One region of the Lacticaseibacillus jixiensis genome, then DNA from elsewhere that is predicted to be linked to it. Evidence: riboswitches for the same ligand, from Rfam matches in the RefSeq annotation. Region 1 holds a riboswitch; each other region holds the start of a gene.
The links. A riboswitch is a leader RNA that binds a small molecule or an ion and turns the genes downstream of it on or off. The one in region 1 is predicted to bind lysine.
Positions count from the first base shown of each region.

Region 2: it holds a riboswitch for lysine, as region 1 does, so the genes downstream of both, lysA (diaminopimelate decarboxylase) here and ACGG90_RS13915 (amino acid permease) in region 1, are expected to answer to the same signal.
Region 3: it holds a riboswitch for lysine, as region 1 does, so the genes downstream of both, ACGG90_RS02390 (ABC transporter permease subunit) here and ACGG90_RS13915 (amino acid permease) in region 1, are expected to answer to the same signal.

Region 1 is NZ_BAAFPR010000035.1:831-8,694, forward strand. It holds gene ACGG90_RS13895 (GNAT family N-acetyltransferase) at 1-51, shown strand, start outside; gene ACGG90_RS13900 (hypothetical protein) at 176-727, shown strand; gene alsS (acetolactate synthase AlsS) at 917-2,593, shown strand; gene budA (acetolactate decarboxylase) at 2,867-3,577, shown strand; lysine riboswitch at 3,637-3,803, shown strand; gene ACGG90_RS13915 (amino acid permease) at 3,926-5,320, shown strand; gene ACGG90_RS13920 (hypothetical protein) at 5,961-6,758, shown strand; gene ilvB (biosynthetic-type acetolactate synthase large subunit) at 7,151-7,864, shown strand, end outside.
Region 2 is NZ_BAAFPR010000015.1:54,371-62,234, forward strand. It holds gene dapF (diaminopimelate epimerase) at 1-678, opposite strand, end outside; gene ACGG90_RS10190 (aspartate kinase) at 680-2,056, opposite strand; lysine riboswitch at 2,282-2,460, shown strand; gene lysA (diaminopimelate decarboxylase) at 2,548-3,846, shown strand; gene dapD (2,3,4,5-tetrahydropyridine-2,6-dicarboxylate N-acetyltransferase) at 3,881-4,591, shown strand; gene ACGG90_RS10205 (N-acetyldiaminopimelate deacetylase) at 4,596-5,732, shown strand; gene dapA (4-hydroxy-tetrahydrodipicolinate synthase) at 5,765-6,670, shown strand; gene dapB (4-hydroxy-tetrahydrodipicolinate reductase) at 6,667-7,431, shown strand.
Region 3 is NZ_BAAFPR010000002.1:202,615-210,478, reverse strand. It holds gene ACGG90_RS02405 (helix-turn-helix domain-containing protein) at 1-1,174, shown strand, start outside; gene ACGG90_RS02400 (hypothetical protein) at 1,299-1,589, shown strand; gene ACGG90_RS02395 (amino acid ABC transporter ATP-binding protein) at 1,707-2,450, opposite strand; gene ACGG90_RS02390 (ABC transporter permease subunit) at 2,447-4,024, opposite strand; lysine riboswitch at 4,125-4,294, opposite strand; gene ACGG90_RS02385 (mannose/fructose/sorbose PTS transporter subunit IIA) at 4,769-5,743, shown strand; gene ACGG90_RS02380 (PTS mannose/fructose/sorbose transporter subunit IIC) at 5,799-6,614, shown strand; gene ACGG90_RS02375 (PTS system mannose/fructose/sorbose family transporter subunit IID) at 6,631-7,542, shown strand.

The sequences.
Region 1 (7,864 bases):
CAAGGCCAGCCCCGGGCTGAGGCTTATTACAGACGCTTAGCAGGTGCATGAAACTTCACTTTTTTTATCATTACATGCCGCAAATTAATTTTTTCATTTCAATTTCAAAAGAACTTGCGTGGCGTAAGCGACTTAATGCTATAATGAAACTAACATCACAGGTGGAGGTTTCAAAATGAGTTCGCAGACAGAGTATGATCAGGTGTACGCTAAGCGCTTGGCCGCAATCGAAAAAGATCCACAATTTACCATCCTCTCTAGCATGAATCAGCCGCAGCCGGAAGGCGAAACTAAGGCCACGCAGTACATCGTTTATACTGACTTTAAGCCTGACCGCCAGAAAAACAGCTTCACGGTTTCCGTGTATACGCCGTTTGAGAATGTCGACAAATACGGTCATTCCAAGGCTGAATATCAATCACAATTGCTGTTTGACTTCAATCGCTGGACCAACAAGATGCACATCACGGTGTTAGAGACGTTAGGTTCCGAAAGCCGGTTGGCATTTTTTGATTTCCAGAACATGGGGCTGGCGCAGCTGGCGCTTAAAGCTTTCTTGAATTTGGCACGCAAAGCCGACGTGGTCACGGTTGATGGCAACATCAGCTCATTTGATAAAGAGAACTATGCTAAGCTCAAACATATTTTTGAGAAGTTTCAATTTGATTTTCATGTGACAGATGAGGCAGCCGGGATCGGCAAGATCACCTTGTCCTTAGCAGACTAAAGTAAGCGGGCAATCCCTTGGGGTTGCCCGCTTTTGCATTTTGTGATGAATTGTTCATGCTACAGATAAATTGTGAAAACATAACAGAAAATGCCCAATATGGCTACTTGCACATAAAAATTCACTATTGCAATGTAACAGATATGTGGTAATCTTTAACACAGACAAACGAACAAAGGAGATTTATTCATGACAGAAGAGCAACGCTATGGCGCCGACTTGATCGTCGACAGCCTCGCCAACCATCAAGTGGACTATGTGTTTGGGATCCCTGGGGCCAAAATCGATCGCGTGTTTGAGAAATTGGAACATCCCACTAACCCCAACGCTCCGGAATTGGTGGTCGTGCGCCACGAACAGAATGCGGCCTTTATGGCAGCAGGGATCGGACGCTTGACTGGCAAGCCTGGCGTTGTGATCACGACTTCTGGCCCTGGGGCGTCGAACTTGGCTACCGGCTTGGTTACGGCCAATGCTGAAGGCGATCCGGTATTGGCAATTTCTGGGCAAGTCAAGCGTGCCGACTTGCAGCGCGCATCGCATCAAAGCATGCGCAACGCAGATCTGTTTGCACCGATCACGAAATATTCTGCCGAAGTGCAAGACCCTGACAATATTTCCGAGATGTTGGCCAATGCTTATCAAGCTGCCGAATCCGGCAAACAAGGGGCCAGCTTCGTGTCGGTACCCCAAGACGTGACGGATGCGCCGGTGAACTCCGCACCGATCCGACCAATGAAAGCCCCTAAGCTTGGCCCGGCCAGTCCAGAAGATATGACTTATTTGGCTCGACAGATCAAAGAAGCTGAACTGCCGGTGCTGCTATTGGGCATGCGCGCCAGCTCCCCGGAAGTGACCAAGAGTATCCGCGATTTGTTGGCGGTCACGGAACTGCCAGTGGTTGAAACTTTCCAAGGTGCCGGGATCATCTCCCATGCCCAAGAAGCCAACTTCTTTGGCCGGGTCGGTTTGTTCCGGAATCAACCAGGCGATCAACTGTTGCAAGATGCCGATTTGGTGATCACCATCGGCTATGATCCAGTGGAATACGAACCGCGCAACTGGAACAAAGACGGCAAAGCCCGTATCGTGGTGATCGATTCGGCGCCTGCTGAAATCGACCACAACTTCCAACCAGAAACAGAATTAGTCGGCGACATTTCTCAAACGTTAGACATTCTGACGCCGTTGGTCCGCGGCTACCAAGTGGCACCTGGTACCAAGTCGGTGCTTCAAGGGCTGCAAGAAAAGCTGCATGATCGCGATGTACCGCCGGCCATTGAGACGCAAACTTATAGTCACCCGTTGTCGATCATTGCCGAATTGCAGAAACGGGTTGATGATCATATGACCGTCGCCGTTGATGTCGGCAGTTTCTACATTTGGATGGCGCGGCATTTCCGCAGCTACGAACCACGCCGCCTGCTGTTTTCTAACGGGATGCAGACTTTAGGGGTGGCTTTGCCTTGGGCCATTGCAGCCAGTTTGGTCCGGCCGAATGAAAAGGCGGTATCGATTTCCGGTGATGGGGGCTTCTTGTTCTCTAGCCAAGAGCTGGAAACTGCCGTGCGCCGTCACTTGAACATTGTGCATATTATCTGGAATGATGGCCATTATGACATGGTGAAGTTCCAAGAAGAAATGAAATACGGCCAAGCCGCAGGTGTTGACTTTGGGCCGGTTGATTTTGTGAAGTATGCCGAAAGCTTTGGGGCCAAAGGTTTGCGCGTCAATAAGCCAACCGAATTAGGTAAGGTCTTAGACGAAGCCTTTGCCACAAACGGCCCAGTGGTCGTTGATATCCCAGTTGACTATTCTGATAACATCAAGCTCAGCCAAGCCATGTTGGAAGATCAACTGTACTAATCTTGACCAAAGCCGGTTTCAATAAGCGGATCGATCCGCTTGCTGAGGCCGGTTTTGTTGTGATATTTGCTGACTTCACAAAGTTTGATGGTAGATCAAGAATTATAATGTATCAGCTTATCGTGCACAATCATCGGGGGAATTCCTTGATATTACACTGTTTATGATTGTGTAATCAATCACTTGTGTAACAGATTACCATCTGTGTTGCATTTTGTTTTGAGCAAGGCGTATAATAAACCCATCGAACGAAACACGCCTTACAGGAGGGACATCATGAGTTCATTGTTATTCCAACACGGGACCTTGGCTAATCTAGTACCTGGCTTATTTGCCGGGACGCTTTCCATTGGGGAGCTGATGCGGCACGGGGACACTGGGATCGGCACGCTGGCCGGTTTAGACGGTGAATTAGTGATCTTAGACGGCGTGGTTTATCAAGTGGCTTCTTCTGGCAAGATCCGCGTGGTTCAGCCTGACGAGAAGGTGCCTTTTGCCAATGTGCATTATGCGCAGTTCCAACACGCTGAAATGGTGCACAACTTTAAGGATGCCGACATTCGCCCTGAAATCGAATCTGTGCTGAAGACGCGCAACACTTTCGCAGGTGTCCGGATGCATGGCCGCTTCAACCATGTGCAAACGCGCGTGGTCGGCGCCCAAACGGCACCATATCCTACGCTGCGCCAAACCGCTGAAGCACAGACTTTGTTTGAAGCCGACGATGTCACTGGTACAGTGGTGGGCTATTATTCTCCGCAACTGTATGCCGGCGTTTCGGCGCCTGGTTTTCACTTGCATTTCTTAAGTGATGACCACAAGTTCGGCGGGCATTTGTTGCAAATGGATGTGGCTGAAGCAGATTTAGGCTTGCAGCAGTTCTCTGACTTGCGCTTGCACTTGCCAGTTGAAGATGCCGATTTCCAGAAAGAAGATCTGGAAGGCAACAAGATCGTCGAAGATATCAAATTAGCTGAGAAGTAAATGAGAACGTCCTGAGAGCCGCTGGCCAATGCCGGCGGCTTTTTGTTATACTATTATCCGGTAAAAATAGAGGTTGCGCCGGTCATTAGTCGCAGCTGTTGAGACGTCTGCCAAGACGCAACAGCTGTCAAAAGGGGCCGGCGCCGAAAGCCGTGATTGGCACTCACGACTTGGGCCAAGCGGAAATACCGCTTGGACTGTCGCTTGGCGGTGCGCTATTTGGTCTGAACGGTTTCTTTCAGGCGCAATGGATCATCAACGCCGATAATGGAGATCGTGAGGGAATAGATCGTGAGTCAAGAACAACATACGCAGGTGCGCCGTGAGTTAAAAACGCGCCACTTGTCGATGATCGCGTTAGGCGGTTCAATCGGTACCGGATTATTTGTCGCCAGCGGTGGCGCAATCGCGACGGCTGGGCCAGGCGGGGCGATCCTCGCTTATTTGGCCATTGGGGTGATGGTATTTTTCCTAATGACCAGCCTTGGGGAAATGGCGACTTATATCCCGGTGTCTGGCAGTTTCTCTGAATACGCCAGCCGCTTCGTCGACCCGGCGGTGGGTTTTGCTTTAGGGTGGAATTATTGGTTCAACTGGGCGATCACTGTGGCCGTGGACATTGCCACGACTGCGATTGTGATGCATTTCTGGCTGCCTGGAGTGCCAGGGTGGATTTTCAGTTTAAGTTTCTTGTTGTTGATTTTTGTGATCAACATTATTTCTGTCAAAAGCTTTGGCGAAACCGAGTACTGGTTGTCACTGATCAAGGTGATTACTGTGCTGGTATTCTTGGCGGTAGGGATCATGACGATTGTGGGGATCCTTGGCGGTTCAAAAATCGGCTTTCACAACTACACGATCAAAGCGGCGCCTTTTGTTGGCGGCTGGCCGGCGACATTGTCGGTGTTTGTGGTGGCTGGCTTCTCGTTTCAAGGCACGGAGTTGATCGGCATCACTGCCGGCGAGTCCGAAACGCCGGAAACCAGTATTCCCAAGGCAATCAAGCAGGTGTTCTGGCGAATCTTGTTGTTTTATATCTTAGCCATTGCGGTGATTGCGGCGATCATTCCTTACACGTCGCCGAATTTGCTTGGCGCCAGCGCCAGTGATGTGGCGATTTCGCCGTTTACCTTGGTGTTTAAGCGCATTGGCTTGGCTGGGGCGGCTTCGGTGATGAACGCGGTGATCTTAACGTCGGTGTTGTCCAGTGCCAATTCGGGGATGTATGCATCCACACGCATGTTGTGGGCAATGGGCAATTCCGGCTTTGCCCCGCGAATCTTTGGCAAAACCAACAGCCGCGGCGTGCCGCTGCCGGCTTTGTTGGTGACCACGGCGGTAGGGGCGTTGACGTTCTTATCCAGCATCATGGGGCCTAGTGTGTATCAGCTGTTGGTGGCAGCTAGCGGCTTGACCGGCTTCTTGGCATGGTTGGGGATCGCGGTGTCACATTACCGCTTCCGGCGCGCGTTCATGTTGCAAGGTCATGATCTGTCAGAATTGGCTTATCACGCCAAATGGTTCCCGATCGGGCCGATCTTGGCAATTCTGATGAGTTTGGTGGTGATCTTGGGCCAAGACTTGCAGTCGGTGAAACACTTTGAAATCGGCCGTTTGTTGGTATCTTACATGTCGATCCCATTGTTTATCGTGTTGTTGGTGTGGTATAAGGTCAAACACAAGACGCATTTGATCCCGCTTGCGGAAGTGGACTTGACCCCGCATCGCGAACATCGCAAGTAACCAAAGCGCAGCGGCGCTCGACGAAGATCCCGGAGCGTTGAGGCTTCGGCGCGCGGGGCAAGCGTCGGCGCAGGCGGTGCGGCCGGCTGCAAACGCGCAACTAGCTCCGCTGCGCTCCACGTCGCTGCGTGTTTTCCGCCTAACTTTTGAGCTTTGCACTCGCTGCGCTCGCCTTGCAAATCTCAAAAGTTGCCGCGTGTGGCATCTAGTAAGCCTCGCCAAGTGCACGAGTCTTACTAGATGCCACACGGTTCACGGCCTGACCGACGCTTGCCCCGCGCGCCTGCGCCTCACCGCTCCTTTGTTATTGGCATCAGGATAGGAAAATTCAGCGCACAGGGTGTGAAATCCTAATTTAAGCGGCAAGTTTTCGATGTTTAAATCGGGGGCTTGCCGCTTTTGTGTTGGTAAAGCTGAATTTTGGGTGCAAGAGATGCGGTATTTTGTGAATGCAGGAGATTTTTCGATATTTCCGTTGTTTATGGGGCGTTGAGGTCAGTGGTCAAATCGCGGCAAGCGCGGGCTGATTGTGAAATGGTGCATTTTTTCTAAGGCGGGATGATGGTGGCAGGGGCCTTTGTTGACAACGCTTTCTTTTACCGCTACAATTTGGTCAGAAGATCTTGTTGGGGGCTTGAGCATGCGGATGACACCAGAAGTAAAAGTATTCTTATATCTGGTCACAATGGACGATGCGATGACCGTTGTTGACTCAACGCAGTGGCAAGAACGCTACCACTTGCAGCCACAAAGATTATTGAACAAGCTGATCAACCACCATTATTTGACACAGGTGGTGGCCGGATATGAATTGACCGCTAAAGGGCGCGAGGCGTTGGCGGATATTTCAGACTGGTTATGGATCCATCAGTACTATTTGCCTGGGGTGGTGGATTTCACCACGGCCAAGCACAAGGCGGCACACAGCACATTGCGAGGCTACAAGCTCGTTGTGGCCTTGCTGCAAGATACGTATGCCAATGCTGTGGCGGCATCGGATAACGATTATTGCGCCTTGTTGCTGCGTCAGCAGTTGAAGCTGGAGTTTAGCACGCATCATGACGATCCCGCGTTACATACGTTGATGCAGCTGATTTACCGGGAGTTGGATGTCAGCGCGGAAGTGTCATTGGAGAATTTTAATTATGAGACGTCTTGGCTGAAGATCACCAACTTCGAGAAACAATTGCTGACAGAGCTGCTGGCGCGCATGGCTTTGACCGTTGACGATTTTGAAATGGCGTTTGCCCAATGGCTGCAAACAGTGCCGTCGCAGGCGCGTTTCTTCACCAACTTTGAGGTGATGACCATTGTCATGTATGAGCTGGGCAATGATCAAGCCCGGTTGAATGAAGTTTATCAAGCTGCGGCAATGCGGCGGTTGAATCAAGAGGCGGCCACGAGTTTGCCGCCGAGTTCCGCCCAAGGATTTGGTTAGAGTTTCCTCATTTTTACATCATTCACGCTTTAATTGTTTTTAGCAGCGTATTGGCAAGGCTTTGCCTGACGATCTGATCAAGATCGCGGGGCAAAGCCTTTTTTCATGCTTTGATCAAGGAGTTAGTCGGCAGCCGACGCGTCATGTTAACTGCCATCAAATGTGAACGAGTCCTCGCGAAACGACAGGTACGAAAAGTTGACAGAAGCGCTAGGCTTAAAAAATCAGTTTTCGATAAACCTTGTTATATCAGGCTTTGAACGGTTATTTTTAAAAATCTCCAAAAAACTTTTGCCAAACCTCTTGACTATTTATGAAATTATAGTAAATTAAAAGACATGATTTCTAACCAAAAGCTAATCTGGTTTTAATCATAGAGAGGAGGTGAATCAATGCAAATGAAACAGTCAAGTAAGCCGCAGCAAAGTGTCGTCGCAGAGCTTAGCGGTGCAGAACTGTTGATCAACACGTTAGTCGAGCAAGGCGTCAATGTTGTCTTCGGATATCCCGGTGGCGCGATCTTACCAGAATATGATGTGATGTATCAAAAACACTTCAATAATATCCTGGTGCGACACGAACAAGGAGCCGCCCATGCGGCAGAAGGCTTCGCCAAGTCGACGAATAAAACCGGCGTCGTGTTTGTCACCAGCGGACCAGGGGCCACCAATGCCATTACTGGGATCGCCGATGGCATGCGCGACTCGGTGCCGATGGTAATTTTCACCGGCCAAGTCGGGACTAGAATGATCGGCACTGATGCGTTCCAAGAGGTCGATATCTTAAACCTCACGCATTCGGTGACGAAAGCGGGTTTTCAAGCCCGCAGCATTGAAGAAGTGCCACGGATCGTCAAAGAGGCGTTTGCCATCGCGACATCCGGGCGCAAAGGACCGGTGGTGGTCGATTTGCCCAAGGACATCATGTCCGGCAAGATCCCAGCAACTCAAGTACCAGATCTTGCCCCACGTGATGTCCCGGCCCAAGGCTTATCAGAAACTGCTGCTAACACCCTTGATCAACTGCGACAAGCCTTAGCCCAAGCGCAAAAACCTGTGCTCATTGCCGGCGGCGGCGTCGTTTCGGCCCAAGCTGCCGAAGAGTTC
Region 2 (7,864 bases), on a different contig from region 1:
GAAGCCCACGCCGCGTTCATAAGTCCGCGCGAAGATCTCGGATTGGCCAGTGATCGTGGCAAACGTTACATTGACCCCTTCTGGGAAGTACGGGTTCGGCGCGTTCAGGCGCTTGCCTAAGTCCCCTAAGGTTGATCCATTCAGCTCAGCTTCTGGGACAAAAGCGATCAAATGCGGATTTGGTACGGCAATAGCGGTGAAGTGCAAGCTGGGATGCAGCGCTTCAAGTACTGTGTCAATGATCTGGGTGTGACCAAGCTGGGCAAAAGGCAGCGCCTTTTGTTCGAAGCTGACTGGTGAGATCTCAACGCCAAAGGCCGGCACGCCTTGGGCCAATGGTGCGGCGCGATGCACACGCAGCTTGGCTTCTTCAGTCTGCACGGTAAATTCATCTTGGCCGGTTTGTTCGCTGAGATAGCGGCTGACGGTGCGCAAGCCGTTGCCGCACATCTTGGCGTAAGTGCCGTCGCTGTTGATCACCGTCATGCGTCCTGCCGCATCTGGTGCTTGTGACACCACCAGCATGCCATCAGCGCCGCCTAACAACCCGGTTTGGCGATCGGTGAGGCGCTTGGTCAGCGCGATCAGCGTTGCGGCATCAAGCGGCTGAGCCAGCCGGGTTTGATCAAGCAAGAAGAAGGCATTGTCGGAGCCGTGAACTTTCAATAATTGGGCCATGTTATCCCTCCATTTGTTGGTTGACTGGAATGAAGAACGCGTTATAAATCGCTTTGACTGCAGCGTTGGCTTGGCGTTTAGAGGTGCCAAGCATCAAGCTGATCTGGCTGGCGCCTTCGTTGATCATGGTGACATGCACGCCGGCTTGAACCAGCGGCGCAAGCACCCGCTGGATCAAGCCGATGCGTTTGGCCATGCCTTCGCCTACCACCATGGTGATGGCGTAGTCGTCGATCCATTGCAAAACATCTGGGTGCATTTTATCCTGGATCTCTTGGCATAATTCGGTGCGCATATCAGGTGTTAATTGGCGGCTGTCGATGATGATGGTTAAGTCATCGATCCCGCTGGGCATGTGTTCGTAGTTGATACCGTGTTCGTAGAAGATCTGCAGCAGCTTCAAGGTGAAGCCGACTTCTTTGTTCAACAAGTAGCGATGCAGATAAATCGCGGAGAAGTGATCCGAGGACACAATGCCAGTCACCGCATGTTGCGGGGTGAAGCCGGCTTCCGGCACGATCATGGTGCCTGGGTGGTCAGGTTCGTTGGTGTTCTTCAAGTTGATCGGGATCTGCCCGTCAATGGCCGGCAAGATCGCTTCATCATGGAACACCCCGAAGCCGCCATAAGACAGCTCCCGCATTTCCCGATAAGTCATGGTGGCGATCGGCGCCGGGTTCTTCACGACCCGCGGATCGGCGGCAAATACGCCATCCACGTCAGTAAAGTTCTCATACAACTCAGCATCAAAGCCGCGCGCCAAAATCGCCCCGGTGATATCCGAACCGCCGCGAGAAAACGTCGCGATCGCACCGGCTTCGGTATAGCCATAAAAGCCTGGCACCACCAAGATCCCATCCGGCCGCTGATACTTGGCCAAATGCGCGTAAGTGGTTGCTAGGACCTCTGCGTCGTTAGGGTCATCGCTGACGGTTAAGCCAATAGTCTTAGGTTCGCCATAAGCGGCCTTGATGCCGCTGGCGTTAAGCACTGCGCATAACAAGTAGCCGTTGAGCTTCTCGCCGTGAGCCTTGAAGGCAGCCATTTGATAATCGGCGTTCTTGAATTGTTCATGCGCCAAATCCGCGATTTCTTGGTGAATGTGGGCGATCACGTCATCGTCGAGCAAATAATGCGCGGCGATTTGGCGGTAGCGTTCAACGATCGCCGCTACCGTCGCGGCGTATTCCGCATGAGCTTGGACCTGTTTGGCATAAGTGATCAACAAGTCAGTGACTTTGATGTCGTCATGATACCGTTTGCCAGGTGCACTGGTGACTACCACCTGGCGTGCGGCGTTGGCTTTCATGATCGCCACGACCTTATCAAATTGTGTGCCATCGGCCAGACTGGACCCGCCGAACTTAACTACGCGCATTAGAAACGCCCCCGTCATGAGTAAATGATGTGAATAATTGTGATTTTGAGAAGAAGTCTAACACACATTCGCCACGACGCCTAGCGCGACTAATGCAAAAATGTGGCATTTTTGCCGGCCATTATTAGAACAAAATATATTTTTAGCCCGCGCCAGGCCGCTTGGGGCAATAATTGGGCAAATTCGATTTGACGAACGCCGAGTTTTATTATAGACTCATGATAAATACGAGATAGAGGTTGCGACCAACAATAGTACGCCGATCGAGCAGTCCACGCTGCAATGACATCGGCTGAAAGGGGCGGTCGCCGAAACGCTGACGTTGTGGTGACGTCAGTTGTTGGGGTAGACGTGAAAAGCGGCTACACTGTCGCCAACAATATTGGCGGGGCGCTATCCAGACGATCGACCCACAATGGGACCCTTTTGTTTGGTAGCAACCAAACAAAAGGGCCTTATTTTTTGTCTCAGCCATAAAGGAGTGTACTACCATGTCAATCACAACTAATGCTGCAGGCCATTTGACCATTGGTGATGTTGATGCCTTAGACATCGCCGAAGAATTCCATACCCCATTGTACGTCTATGACGTTGGCGCCATTCGCCGCCAGATCCGCGCGTTCAAGCGGGTGTTTGAAGAACAAGGCGTGGATTACGCCGTGAGCTACGCCAGCAAAGCTTTCGCGACCATCGCAATGTATCAAGTTGCCGCCCAAGAAGCTTGCCATGTCGATGTCGTTTCCGGCGGCGAGCTGGCCACCGCCATTGCTGCAGATTTCCCAATGCAAGATGTTTCCTTCCATGGCAACAACAAGTCGCGCCAAGAACTGCAAGAAGCCTTGGCCGCTCATGTCGGCACCATTATCATCGATAACTTCGATGAACTGGATCTGCTTGGTGAGTTGCTGCAAGCAGAACCAGCTCGCAAGCAAGCCGTCTTGTTGCGGGTGACGCCTGGGATCTCCGCCCACACCCACGCTTACATCTCCACCGGTCAAACCGACAGCAAGTTCGGCTTTGACGTCGACTCCGGCCAAGCCTTAGAAGCCGCTCGCCGTGCTTTAGCTAATCCGCAACTGGATGTGTCAGGCATTCACGCCCATATCGGCAGTCAGATCTTCGCCTTAGACGGCTTCATCGGCGCCACCAAGAAGCTGGCTTCGATCTTAACTGATTGGCACAAGCAGCTGGGCTTTGTGCCGCGGGTCTTAAACGTTGGCGGCGGCTTTGGCATTCGCTATGTTGAAGGCGACGAACCGCTGCCAGCCGAAGACTTTGTTGAAGCGATCTTAAAGACGTTAAAAGGCTTAGACTTGCCTTTTGCCACGCCTGCCGTGTGGATCGAACCAGGCCGCTCGATTGTCGGCCCGGCCGGTTATCAGCTGTACACCGTAGGCAGCCGCAAAGATGTGCCAAGCTTGCGGCCGTATGTCGCCGTTGACGGCGGCATGGGCGACAACATTCGCCCGGCGTTGTATCAAGCCGAATACGAAGCGGTTAAAGCAGATGCGCCGCATGCGCCGGCTGTTGAAGATGTGCATTTGGTCGGCAAGTATTGCGAATCCGGCGACATCTTGATCGATCACGCCAAGCTGCCTGCCACCAAGGCTGGCGACGTGGTGGCGGTGCTGGCCACTGGCGCTTACGGTTACTCAATGGCTTCCAACTACAACCGCAACCCCCGCCCCGCTGTCGTCTTTGCCGAAAACGGCCACGCCCAACTGGTCGTGCGCCATGAAACCTATGCGGATCTGATCCACAATGATTTACGCTATGACAGCCAAAACTGATCGCCGCTTTTAATAAGGAAAGGAAACAACTCACATGCCAACTTTAGACACCCAAACTGTGATCAACACCATTGCCAATTCCAAGAAAACCACCCCGGTGAAAGTTTACCTTAAAGGCGACTTGACCCAGCTGCATTTTCCCGAATCGGTGCACACCTTCTATTGCAAGCATCAAGGTACGGTTATCGGCGATTGGGCGCAGATCAAGCCAGTGCTTGAACAAAACGCTGCGGCAATCAAAGACCAATACGTCGAAGCCGCCGGGCGCAACACCGGCGTACCGCTGCTTGATGTGCGCAACTTCAACGCCCGCATCGAACCTGGCGCGATCATTCGCGACCAAGTGGCCATTGGCGATAACGCCGTGATCATGATGGGCGCCATCATCAACATCGGCGCCGAAATCGGCGACGGTTCCATGATCGACATGGGCGCTGTGCTTGGCGGCCGCGCGCAAGTCGGCAAACACTGCCACATCGGTGCCGGCACTGTCTTAGCCGGCGTGATCGAACCGGCCAGCGCCGAACCGGTGCGCGTTGGCGATAACGTGATGATCGGCGCCAACGCCGTGGTTTTAGAAGGTGTCCAAATCGGCGCCGGCGCAGTGGTGGCAGCCGGGGCTGTGGTCATTGAAGACGTACCGGAAAACGCCGTCGTCGCCGGCGTCCCAGCCAAGGTGATCAAAGTCGCCAACGACCAAACTCGCGACAAAACAGCCTTAGTCGACGCATTGCGGAAGCTGTGAGCCTATGTTAGACCTCATCAAGATCCGCCGCCATTTGCACCAGATCCCAGAATTGGCTTTGCATGAAACCCAAACCCACGCTTACTTGTTAAGCATCATTCAAAGCCTGCCGCAAACGTATCTCACCATCCGCGAGATCCCGGAATTGCCCACGGCTTTGCTGGTCAAAGTCCAAGGCCAAGCGCCTAAGCGCACGCTGGGTTATCGCGCAGACATCGATGCGCTGCCGATTGAAGAAGCCACGGGCTTGCCTTACGCGTCACAACATCCTGGCATCGCCCATGCTTGCGGGCACGATATCCATATGACGGTGGCCTTAGGGGTGCTGGCCCATTTTGCAAAGCAGCAGCCGCAAGACAACTTGATCTTCTTCTTCCAACCGGCAGAAGAAGCCGAATACGGCGGCAAGCGCGCGTATGATCTGGGTGTATTTGCAGGCGAATGGCATGTCGATGAATTCTATGGCTTGCATGACCGCCCTGATTTGCCGGCTGGTGCGATCGGCACCACCATGGGCACCTTGTTTGCCGGCACCACCGAAATCAACGTTGACATCATCGGCCGCGGCGGTCACGCCGCCTTCCCGCAGAATGCCAATGACGCAGTAGTGGCTGCGGCTTATTTCATCACCCAAGTGCAAAGCATTGTGGCGCGCAACATTGCGCCAACAGATTCAGCGGTGATCACCTTAGGCAAAGTCGAAGCCGGCACGATCAGAAACGTCATCGCCGCCAACGCCCGCATCGAAGGCACCTTGCGCGGCTTCACCCAACAAGCCTTGGAATACTTGCAAAAGCGCCTGCGCCAAGTGGCTGCCGGCGTGGCAGAAAGCTTTGATTGCACCGTGAACATCGAGTTGAACCAAGGCGGTTACTACCCAGTGGAAAATGACCCCGCAACGACCAAGCGCTTCATCACTTACATGCAAAACCAGCCAGAGGTCACCTTCATCGACACCCCTGGCGTCATGACTGGCGAAGACTTTGGCTACTTATTAAACAAGATCCCTGGCACAATGTTTTGGCTAGGGGTCAACGATACCCACGAACTCCACACCGCAGCTTTGGCGCCTGATGAAGCCGCCATTGCCCCTGGGGTGGCGGCGATCAGCGGCTTTATGACCTACCGGATGGCTGAGTAACTTGTGGCGTGATATTGAAAGAAGGACTCATCATGTTGAATGCAGAATTGATCACGGCGATCGTCACACCGTTTGATGCAAATGACGAAATTGACTATGATGTGTTGACCGCGCTGGTCGACCACCTGTTAGCACAAGGCAGCGACGGTTTCGTCGTTGGCGGCACCACCGGTGAATCACCGACATTGACGCATGCAGAGAAGCTGGAATTATTCAAGCGCTTTGCCGCAATCGTCGATAAGCGCGGCGCCGTGATCGCCAACGTCGGCTCCAACAACACCAAGCAAAGCGTCGCCTTGGCTCAAGAAGTTTCAGCCATTGATGGCGTCGACGGCTTGTTAGCGGTGGTGCCTTATTACAACAAGCCTGATCAAGCTGGCATGATCGCCCATTTCACCGCCATTGCCGACGCTGCAAGCGTCCCAGTGGTGATTTATAACATTCCTGGCCGCACCGGCGTGGACATGCAAGTGGCCACTGTTGCAACTTTGGCCAAGCATCCCAACATCGCCGGCATCAAGCAATGCGGCGACTTGAACAAATTTGCCGCAATCGTTGATGCCACCCCGGCTGATTTTCACGTGTGGACCGGCGAAGACGCTCAATTCATTCAGGTGCAAACACTAGGCGGCGCCGGGGTGATCTCTGTGGCCAGCCACTTGTATTGTGCCCAAATGGCCCAAGCGCTAGCCGCCTTGCGTCGCGGCGATTTGACCACTGTGGCCCAACTGCAGCGCGCTTTGTTGCCGAAGATGGCCGCCTTGTTTGCTTGGCCATCCCCTGCGCCAACTAAGGCCGCGCTAAATGCTGCCGGCTTTGCCGTTGGCACACCGCGCCTGCCGCTATTGCCATTGAGCAAAGCACAAGAACAAAGCCTGGCCGAAAAGCTTGGTGTCGAATCCCTTACCGCATTATCTCAGGAGGTCACTGCTCAATGATCAATGTACTTGTTGCTGGTTTTCCCGGTGCCATGGGCCAGAATGTCGTCAACATGCTCAAGACCCATGACAACTTCAAGCTGACTGCCATTTTCAACCCGGTAGTCGCCGTGGACCCTGCCGCTTATGGTTTAGCTTCTGACGTGAAGGTGTGGTCGACTTACGATCAAATCGAACCTGGCGTCGCCGATGTTTGGGTCGACTTCACTACCCCAAAAGCAGTTGCCTCAAACATCGAAGCCGCCTTAAACGCCGGCATGCATCCAGTGGTCGGCACTTCCGGCATGGCCCAAGCCGATCAGGCGCGCTTGATCGAACAAGCCGCTAAGCTGCATATTGGCGGCTTGATTGCGCCAAACTTCGGTATCTCCGCGGTATTGTTGATGCAATTCGCTGCCCAAGCGGCTAAGTACTTCCCAGACGCAGAAGTCATCGAAATGCACCATGAAGACAAGCTCGATGCCCCATCAGGCACCGCCAAAGCCACCGCCCAAATGATCGCCGCCGCCCGTACCAGCGACCCGCGGCCAACCACCGACGATCCCGCCCATGGCGAGAGAATCGACGGCGTGCCAGTTCACGCGGTGCGGCTGCCAGGTTATGTCGCCCATGAACAAGTCTTATTCGGTGCACCTGGTGAAGCGTTGACCATTCGCCAAGACTCCTTTGACCGCAAGTCCTTCATGTCCGGTGTCGCCGTGGCCATTGAGAAAGTCCAAACCCTCGATACTTTGGTGGTTGGGCTGGAACATTTGCTATAAGTCTTTCACCAATAAGCGAAACAATCTATCGATACGCAAAAGTCTGCCGATTCCTTGCATTAATGCACGGAATCGGCAGACTTTTTACTGTATTCAACACGACTGGGAGCTCATTGCTTAAACTTCTTAGTCCCGAGAAATATTTCCTGGGAAACGTCACGATACGGGATCGGCCTTGAGCATCGAGCTGTGTAAAACTCGCCGTCAGTTCAAGTCAGCTTACACATATCACCAAACCTGCGTTGGGTTCCTTCATCGTGCAATCTAATATCCCGATTCACCAATCGTAGGACCGGTGTTGCGTAGGCGCGCGGGGTCGGTGAGACGGTCAGGCCGTGAAACGATCAGCGCAGTGAGACAAGCGGTTTGGGCTTGGCTCGCTGCGCTGATTGCGGCAAGAATTTAGACGCGCAGGTGAGCAAAGCGAACGTAC
Region 3 (7,864 bases), on a different contig from region 1:
GACGCACTACATCAGCCGTCCGACGTTGTTGCGGCGGTTGCATCGGATCAATGCGCTTGGTGCCGAATATGGGGTCGTTTTATCCAATGACTTGCAGTTCGAAGGCGCAGAGGGTAATATTCGCTACTGTTTGTATGCTTTTTACTGGTGGGCGCATCGCGGGCAGTATTGGCCATTTGCTGCCACGACGCAGGCCAAAGCGCACACGTTTGCTGAATGTGTCAGTATCGTAGCGCCGACGACTTTTGAAGCGACGCAGAATGACTTGTTCATCGGTGTGATCTTCACGCGGGTGGGCAAGCACTTAGACCCAGCAGACAGTCCCTTGTTGGCAGGCTTGCGCAAGCGCATCAATGAATCTGGCAGGATCATCACGAATCCCGCACCGAAACAGATCCCAGATGAAGCCATCACCTTGTTTCATTATTTTCAATTGTCGCGGCCGCGCTTTGATTGGCGCAAGCGCGGGCAAGCGGCGCTGCGCCAAGAAGTGGCGTTATTGGCTGATTCGCATTGCCAAGCCGTTGCCAATCAGTTAGGCGCGGTGATCCAACAAGCCGCGCGCCATCAACAAGCGCTGCCGCCGGATCTTTGTGCCAATTTGTTGCGGCTGACTTTTGGCTATGCGTTGTTTAACGGGACTTTGCCGATCCCGGATGATTACGTGGATGGCACGCGCGGTTATGGCTACGATCCAACGGTTCAAGCCGGTTGTTTGCAAGTGTTGGCTGATTTGCCGAATCAAGCCGATAATGCCGGCTATAAGCGCGGCAGTGCCATGTTGGCGCTGCAAGTGGCGACATTGGCGGTGCCATTCTTGCGGTATCAAGATCACGGGGATCGGCTGCTGGTGGAAGTGTGTGTACCGCCAGACTCGCCAGGCTATGCTCGCTTAGTGGAGTTTCTCAATGTGGTGCCTTGGACAGCCCAACGCGTTCAAGCGCGCGGCGACTTGATCATTCTGGATCCAGAAGCCACGCCTTCATTGACGGCGCAGCGCCATCCGGAACGCTGTTATCCGTGGTGGGCTGAGGCAATCGATATGCCGGCTTATCAAGCAGGCTTAGTCGCCCATATTATGGCCTTACATACCGCCAAGTTCGGCGCGGCACCGCAGGTCGTCAATCTTGACGGTCATGATGTCGATGATGAAGCGGATTCGACGGCTGGATGAGGTTCTTAATTGATGCGTGCAACAAACGTGAGCTAGTAAATGCTGAACACGAATTTCGTAATTATCCGGGCATAAGTGCAACCTAACAGGAGTATCTGTAAGTTAAAGATCGAGGTGTCAATAGATGGCTCATTACATTACCGGTAAGCAACGCAGAACAAAGAGTAATCCAATTCTTGATGAGGAACGGCGGGAGGCGGAGGAATATCAACGAACCGTTCGACTCAAGATGCTGGTTGCTCGAGGCTTGATGACCCAGGAGGAGGCGGACAAACAACTTAAGAGAAAGTATCATCGCGAGTTGTCGCCAGCTCAAAAAGCTTCATTTGCCAAAGGACAAGTGTCAAAAGCTTTCGGTAAGAAGCAGGCCCGACGTGAATCAGAAAGTATGAAAGTATGGTATAAGAAACGGTAATTAGGTCAGAATATGTATAATTGACGGTTCTTCCAGGTGCTTGTGTACCAAAATCACACAAAAATACCTTCCCACCATCGCAATCGTGAGGGCGGGAAGGTATTTTGATATAAATGGCTAAGCGCGGTTGAGATACCGCTTCAAGAAGTCTTGGGTAGCTGGCAGCTTAGGGTGTTCGAAGATCTCTTGCGGGGTGCCGACTTCGGCGATGACGCCTTCGTTCATGAACACCACGCGGTCAGAAACATCTTTGGCAAAGGCCATTTCGTGGGTGACGACCAGCATCGTCAAGCCGGTAGTGGCCAGCTGCTTCATCGCGTTTAAGACATCGTCGACCATTTCCGGATCCAAAGCCGATGTTGGTTCATCAAACAGCAGGACTTCCGGATCCATGGCCACGGCGCGGGCAATCGCCACACGCTGTTTCTGGCCGCCGGATAATTGATCAGGCTTGGCGTTGATGAACGGGTCCATGCCAACTTGTTGCAAGATCGTCAAGGCGTGGGTCTTGGCTTCTTGGGCATTGCGCTTAAGCACCGTGGTTTGCGGGGTGACAACATTATCCAGCACGGTTAAGTTATTGAATAAGTTGAATTGCTGGAACACCATGCCTACTGCGGCGCGATAATGCGGCAAATCGAAGTTCTGATCGAGGATGCTTTTGCCGTGGAATAAGATATCGCCGCCGGTTGGTTCTTCCAATAAGTTGATGTTGCGCAACAAGGTGGATTTCCCAGAACCGGAGCGGCCAATGATGGAGACAACTTCGCCTTGGTGGACGTCGAAGTTGATGTCAGTCAAGACTTCATGAGTCCCGAAGGCTTTCTTGAGGTTCTGCACTTGAATGATCACGTCGCTCATTTTCCCGCCTCCTTAGGGGTTTGGATCTGCATTTGGTTGTTCATGACGTTATAGTTCTTCGGCCCATCGATATGCTTTTCGATCAAGCGGAACAAGCGGCTGATGGTGAAGGTCAAGATCAAGTAGATGCCGCTGACGATCAGGTAAGTGTGGAAGAACTGGAAGTTCTGGCCCGCCACCGTTTCGGCAGAGAAGAACAGTTCGGAAACTGAAATGACAGACAGCACCGACGTATCCTTGATGTTGACGATGAATTCGTTGGTGACGGCTGGCAGCGAGTTGCGCACCGCTTGCGGCAAGATGACTTTCATCATGGTTTGCAAGTGGGTGAAGCCCAGCGCATGCGCGGCTTCAAACTGGCCTTCATCCACGGAGATGATCCCGCCGCGGATAATTTCAGAGATATACGCCCCGGTGTTGATCGAGACGATCACTAAAGCAGCCATGGTCTTGTTCATGTTGATGCCAAAAGCTTGGGCAGCCCCATAATACAAGACAGCGGCTTGCACGATCATTGGCGTGCCGCGGAAGACTTCGATATAAACTGCCAGCAGCCAGTTGATCACAGCTTGTAAGCCGCGCTTGCCTTTGGCTTTAGGCTTGGGGATGGTGCGGATGATGCCGACTAACAAGCCGATGATGAAGCCGACGATGGTGCCGACCAAAGAAATCAGCAAGGTCATGCCGGTGCCGCGCAGCAGCATCGGACCGTAGTGCTTCAAGATGTTCATGAACCAGTTGCCTTGGCTGGCGGTGTTTGGCTGCACAGCCACGGCTTCTTTCATCATCTTGTTGCGCTCGGCAGTGGAGATCTTGGCCAATTCTGCGTTGATCTTGGCCTTATCAGGATCTGCTTTGCGCAAGCCAATGGCCAAATCGACGTCTTCTGGGTTGGTTTTGAAGCCGTTGGCCTTAGAGAACTTGAGGTAAGTCAGATCTGGGTTGGCGTCTTGGGCGGTGATGCCTTCTGGGACTTCAGAGACATAACCGTCGATGGTGCCGGATTCCAAAGCCACCCGCATGGCAGGGAAGTTGTTCATGGCTTCTTCTTTAATGACGCCTTTCATTTGCTTGATGGCTTGATAATGGAAAGTCGACAATTGCGCGGTGATCTTGGCGCCTTTGAAGTCTTTGATGCTTTTGGCTTTGGCGAACTTGGAATCACGCCGCACCACCACCGTCAGCTTGGAGGCATAGTAGGTGTTGGTGAAGTCAATGGTTTTGCGCCGTTCTGCAGTTGGCGACATGCCGGCGATGATCGCGTCGATTTTGCCGGAAGTCAAAGCTGGCGGCAAGCCGTCCCAGCTGGTTTTGACGACGATGACTTTCTTGCCGATGGCTTTGGCCACTTTCTTGGCCATTTGCACATCGTAGCCATTGGCGTATTCGCTGGAGCCTTGGATCTTCACCGCGCCGTTAGCGCTGGTGGATTGCGTCCAGTTAAACGGCGCATAGCCGGCTTCCATGCCGACTTTCAAGGTGCCGCTGGCGCTGACTGGAGCCGGCGCAGCCAGCGCCAAGAACATGGCGATCGCTGCGATGACCCCGCTAAGGGTGAGCCACACTTTCTTCATAACAAGTTCCTCCTTCGTGTTTTGCCAACCGAAGGAATAGAGAGAACATAAAGAGGACCGACAATATTAGAAAATTGTCGGTCCCCGATTTCGTTGTTAAACCAAATCTAGCGCTCCGCATTGCTGCGACAGTCCAAGCGATGTTGTCGCTTGGCCCAACCTAAGGCGCGCCGAATCGCGCCGAAGATTTCGGCGGGGATGCTTAAGGCAATTTCAATGGGCTTCGGCCCTCCATTGCGTTCGTCACCACCCGCGACCTCTATTTCTTGGTGGATATTCACTTGTCTGGCGTTGAGTATAACCCAAGCAGTCACCAACCGTCAATCACCCATGGCCGCTAAGCTGACATCAGCCTAAGTCGTAAGGGATATCCTACACCAACAACTCAAGAACAAGGAAAACGATTGCCGAAAATTAAGAAGCGTTTTCTCTGTTAGTAACGCATGTAAATCGCCGCTGACGTGCAAACGCCGAGCTTATACCGGCCCGCTTTTACCGGCTTTGCCTGCATTCATGCAAGCTTTAGTCCAGAAAAATTAACAAAAAAATATTCGGCTCAGTCCCAGCGGCATAGACCTTTCATGAAAACGCTCGATTTTACGTCAAGAAAGGGATTGCAAAACCCGCGGGAGAACGGCATACTAATTTCTGGGGATTCATTTACCGGTCATATTCTGCGCACTTTTATTATTTATTCAGCGCAGCGTAGACTGCACCCAAATATTATTTAGGAGGCGACAAACAATGGTCGGAATCATTCTTGCTAGTCACGGGCAATTCGCCGCTGGCATCAAGCAATCTGGTCAGATGATCTTCGGTGAGCAAGAGAAAGTCGAAGCAGTAACTTTCATGCCTAACGAAGGCCCAGACGACCTCAAGAAGCACCTTGAAGAAGCCATTGCGAAGTTCGGCGAAGACGACGAAGTGTTGTTCTTAGTCGATCTGTGGGGCGGTTCACCATTCAACCAATCCAACGGTTTGTTCGAAGCACATAAGGACAAGTGGGCAATTGTCACAGGGTTGAACCTGCCAATGCTCATTGAAGCTTATGGCTCACGTCTGTCGATGACCTCGGCACACGAAATCGCAGCACACTTGGTGGAAGCAGGGCGCGATGGCGTCAAGATCAAGCCGGAAAGCCTGGAGCCAAAGCCTGCAGCTGCGGCTGCACCAAAGGCCACTGGCGGCAATGCCGGCAAGCCAGGCAAGCTCGAATACGTGCTTGCCCGTATCGATTCTCGTCTGTTGCATGGTCAAGTCGCAACTGCTTGGTCCAAGTCTGTTAAGCCAACGCGTATCATCGTTGTTTCTGACAACGTGGCCCGCGATAAGCTGAGAAAGCAATTGATCACCGACGCCGCACCTGGCGGCGTCCATGCCCATGTTGTGCCAGTTGATCAAATGATCAAGATCGCCAAAGACGATCAGCACTTCGGCGGCGAACGTGCACTGCTATTATTCGAAACGCCTCAAGACGCTTTGCGTGCCATCGATGGCGGCGTACCGCTTAAAGAGCTCAACGTTGGTTCCATGGCGCACTCTGCAGGTAAGGTACAGCCTAACAAGGTCTTGGCTTTTGACCAAGATGACATCGACACTTTTGGTAAGTTGAAGGCTGAGGGCATCAAGTTTGATGTTCGCAAGGTTCCGACTGATTCCAAGGATAACATGGACGCGATCTTGAAGAAGGCGCAAGACGCCTTGAACGCGGCTAAATAATTATGAAGCGCTGTTGAAGCGCACGACTTTTCCTACAAAAAGGGAGGATACTACAATGTCTTTGAATTTCATTCAAATCATCCTAGTCCTCATCGTTGCATTCTTAGCTGGGATGGAAGGGATTCTTGATGAATTCGAATTCCACCAACCAGTTGTGGCTTGCACGTTGATCGGCTTGGTTACTGGCCAATTAGTGCCATGTATCATCTTAGGCGGCAGCTTACAGATGATCGCTTTAGGCTGGGCGAACATCGGTGCCGCTGTTGCGCCTGACGTTGCCTTGGCATCTATCGCATCTGCTATCATTCTGGTTCTTGGCGGCCAAGGTAAGGCGGGCGTTTCTGCCGCCGTTGCGCTGGCTGTGCCGCTGGCCGTTGCCGGCTTGCTGCTGACGACTTTGGTTCGTACCATTACCACTGGTATTGTGCATATCATGGACCACGCTGCTGAAGAAGGTTCCTTCTCCAAGATCGATTTATGGCAATGGATCGCCATTTCCTTACAGGGTCTGCGTATCGCGATTCCTGCCGGCTTCGTCTTAGCCGTTGGTTCCGGTCCTGTTAAGGCAATGCTTGATGCAATGCCGACTTGGTTAGTTGATGGCTTGTCCATTGGTGGTGGCATGGTTGTTGCCGTTGGGTACGCCATGGTTATCAACATGATGGCAACTGCTGAAGTATGGCCATTCTTCGCCATTGGCTTCGTGCTTGGCACTGTTACTGAGATCACCTTGATCGGTCTTGGTGCGATCGGTGTCGGCATTGCCCTCATTTACTTGAACTTGTCTAAGATGGGCGGTTCTGGCTCCTCCGATGGTGGTGCAAGTACCGGTACAGGTGATGCCGTTGGCGACATCATCGACAACTATTAGAAGGAGGTAGAACACAATGGCTGATCAGATCAAATTAACCAAAAAAGATCGTTGGGACGTCTGCTGGCGTTCAACCTTCCTGCAAGGTTCTTGGAACTACGAACGTATGCAAAACGGTGGCTGGGCTTACTCCTTGATCCCTGCCTTAAAGAAGTTATACACGACTAAAGAAGACCGCGTGGCTGCTTTGAAGCGTCACTTGGAATTCTTTAACACTCACCCATACTTGGCTTCGCCTGTTATCGGGGTTACCTTGGCGCTTGAAGAAGAACGTGCCAATGGCGCACCTGTTGATGACGTTACGATCCAAGGTGTCAAAATTGGGATGATGGGCCCGCTGGCTGGTGTCGGCGATCCTGTCTTCTGGTTCACGGTTCGTCCTATCTTAGGGGCCTTGGCTGCTTCCATGGCCATGTCCGGCTCCATCATCGGTCCAATCATTTTCTTCGTGGTTTGGAACATCATCCGGATCGCCTTCCTGTGGTACACGCAGGAATTCGGTTACAAGGCTGGTTCCAAGATCGCCGACGACTTGTCTGGGACCATGTTGCAAGATGTTACCAAGGGTGCTTCCATCTTAGGGATGTTCATCTTGGGTTCCCTGGTTGAACGTTGGGTTTCTGTCAAGTTCACGCCAACGGTTTCTGATGTTAAGCTTGATAAAGGCGCTTATATCGACTGGAATTCTCTGCCAGCTGGCGCTAAAGGTATCCAAAAGGCCTTACAAGATCAAGCGGCTGGTTTGTCTTTGACTGACCACAAGATCACCACTTTGCAACAGAACTTGGATTCCTTGATTCCAGGTTTGGCCGGCTTGTTGGTAACCCTGCTTTGCATGTGGTTACTCAAGAAGAAGGTCAGCCCGATTATCATCATCTTCGGCCTGTTCATTGTTGGTATCGTCTTGCACGTCCTGAAGGTTATGTAATCAGTTTTGGCAAGATTTCTGCGACTCGGGCATTCGTGTCCGGGTCGTTTTTAGTACCAGAGCGGAGCAGCCCGCACTTAGCGGTGGATATAAGGCGGGATGGCAGTTGGGCGGTTTTGGCCCAATTGACGTCACGACTTATATCACGCCGCATTGGGCTGCGCAGCTCGACGAAGAAACCAGTGCGCGCCACGGAGCTCGACGAAGACCACAGTCGTATCAGGCGTGGACTTGGCAAAGCCCGGACAGGTGTTGCTTCGGTGCGCGGGGAAAGCGTCGGCGCAGGCTGTGCGGCCGGTTCCAACCACGCAAAGTGCGCGTG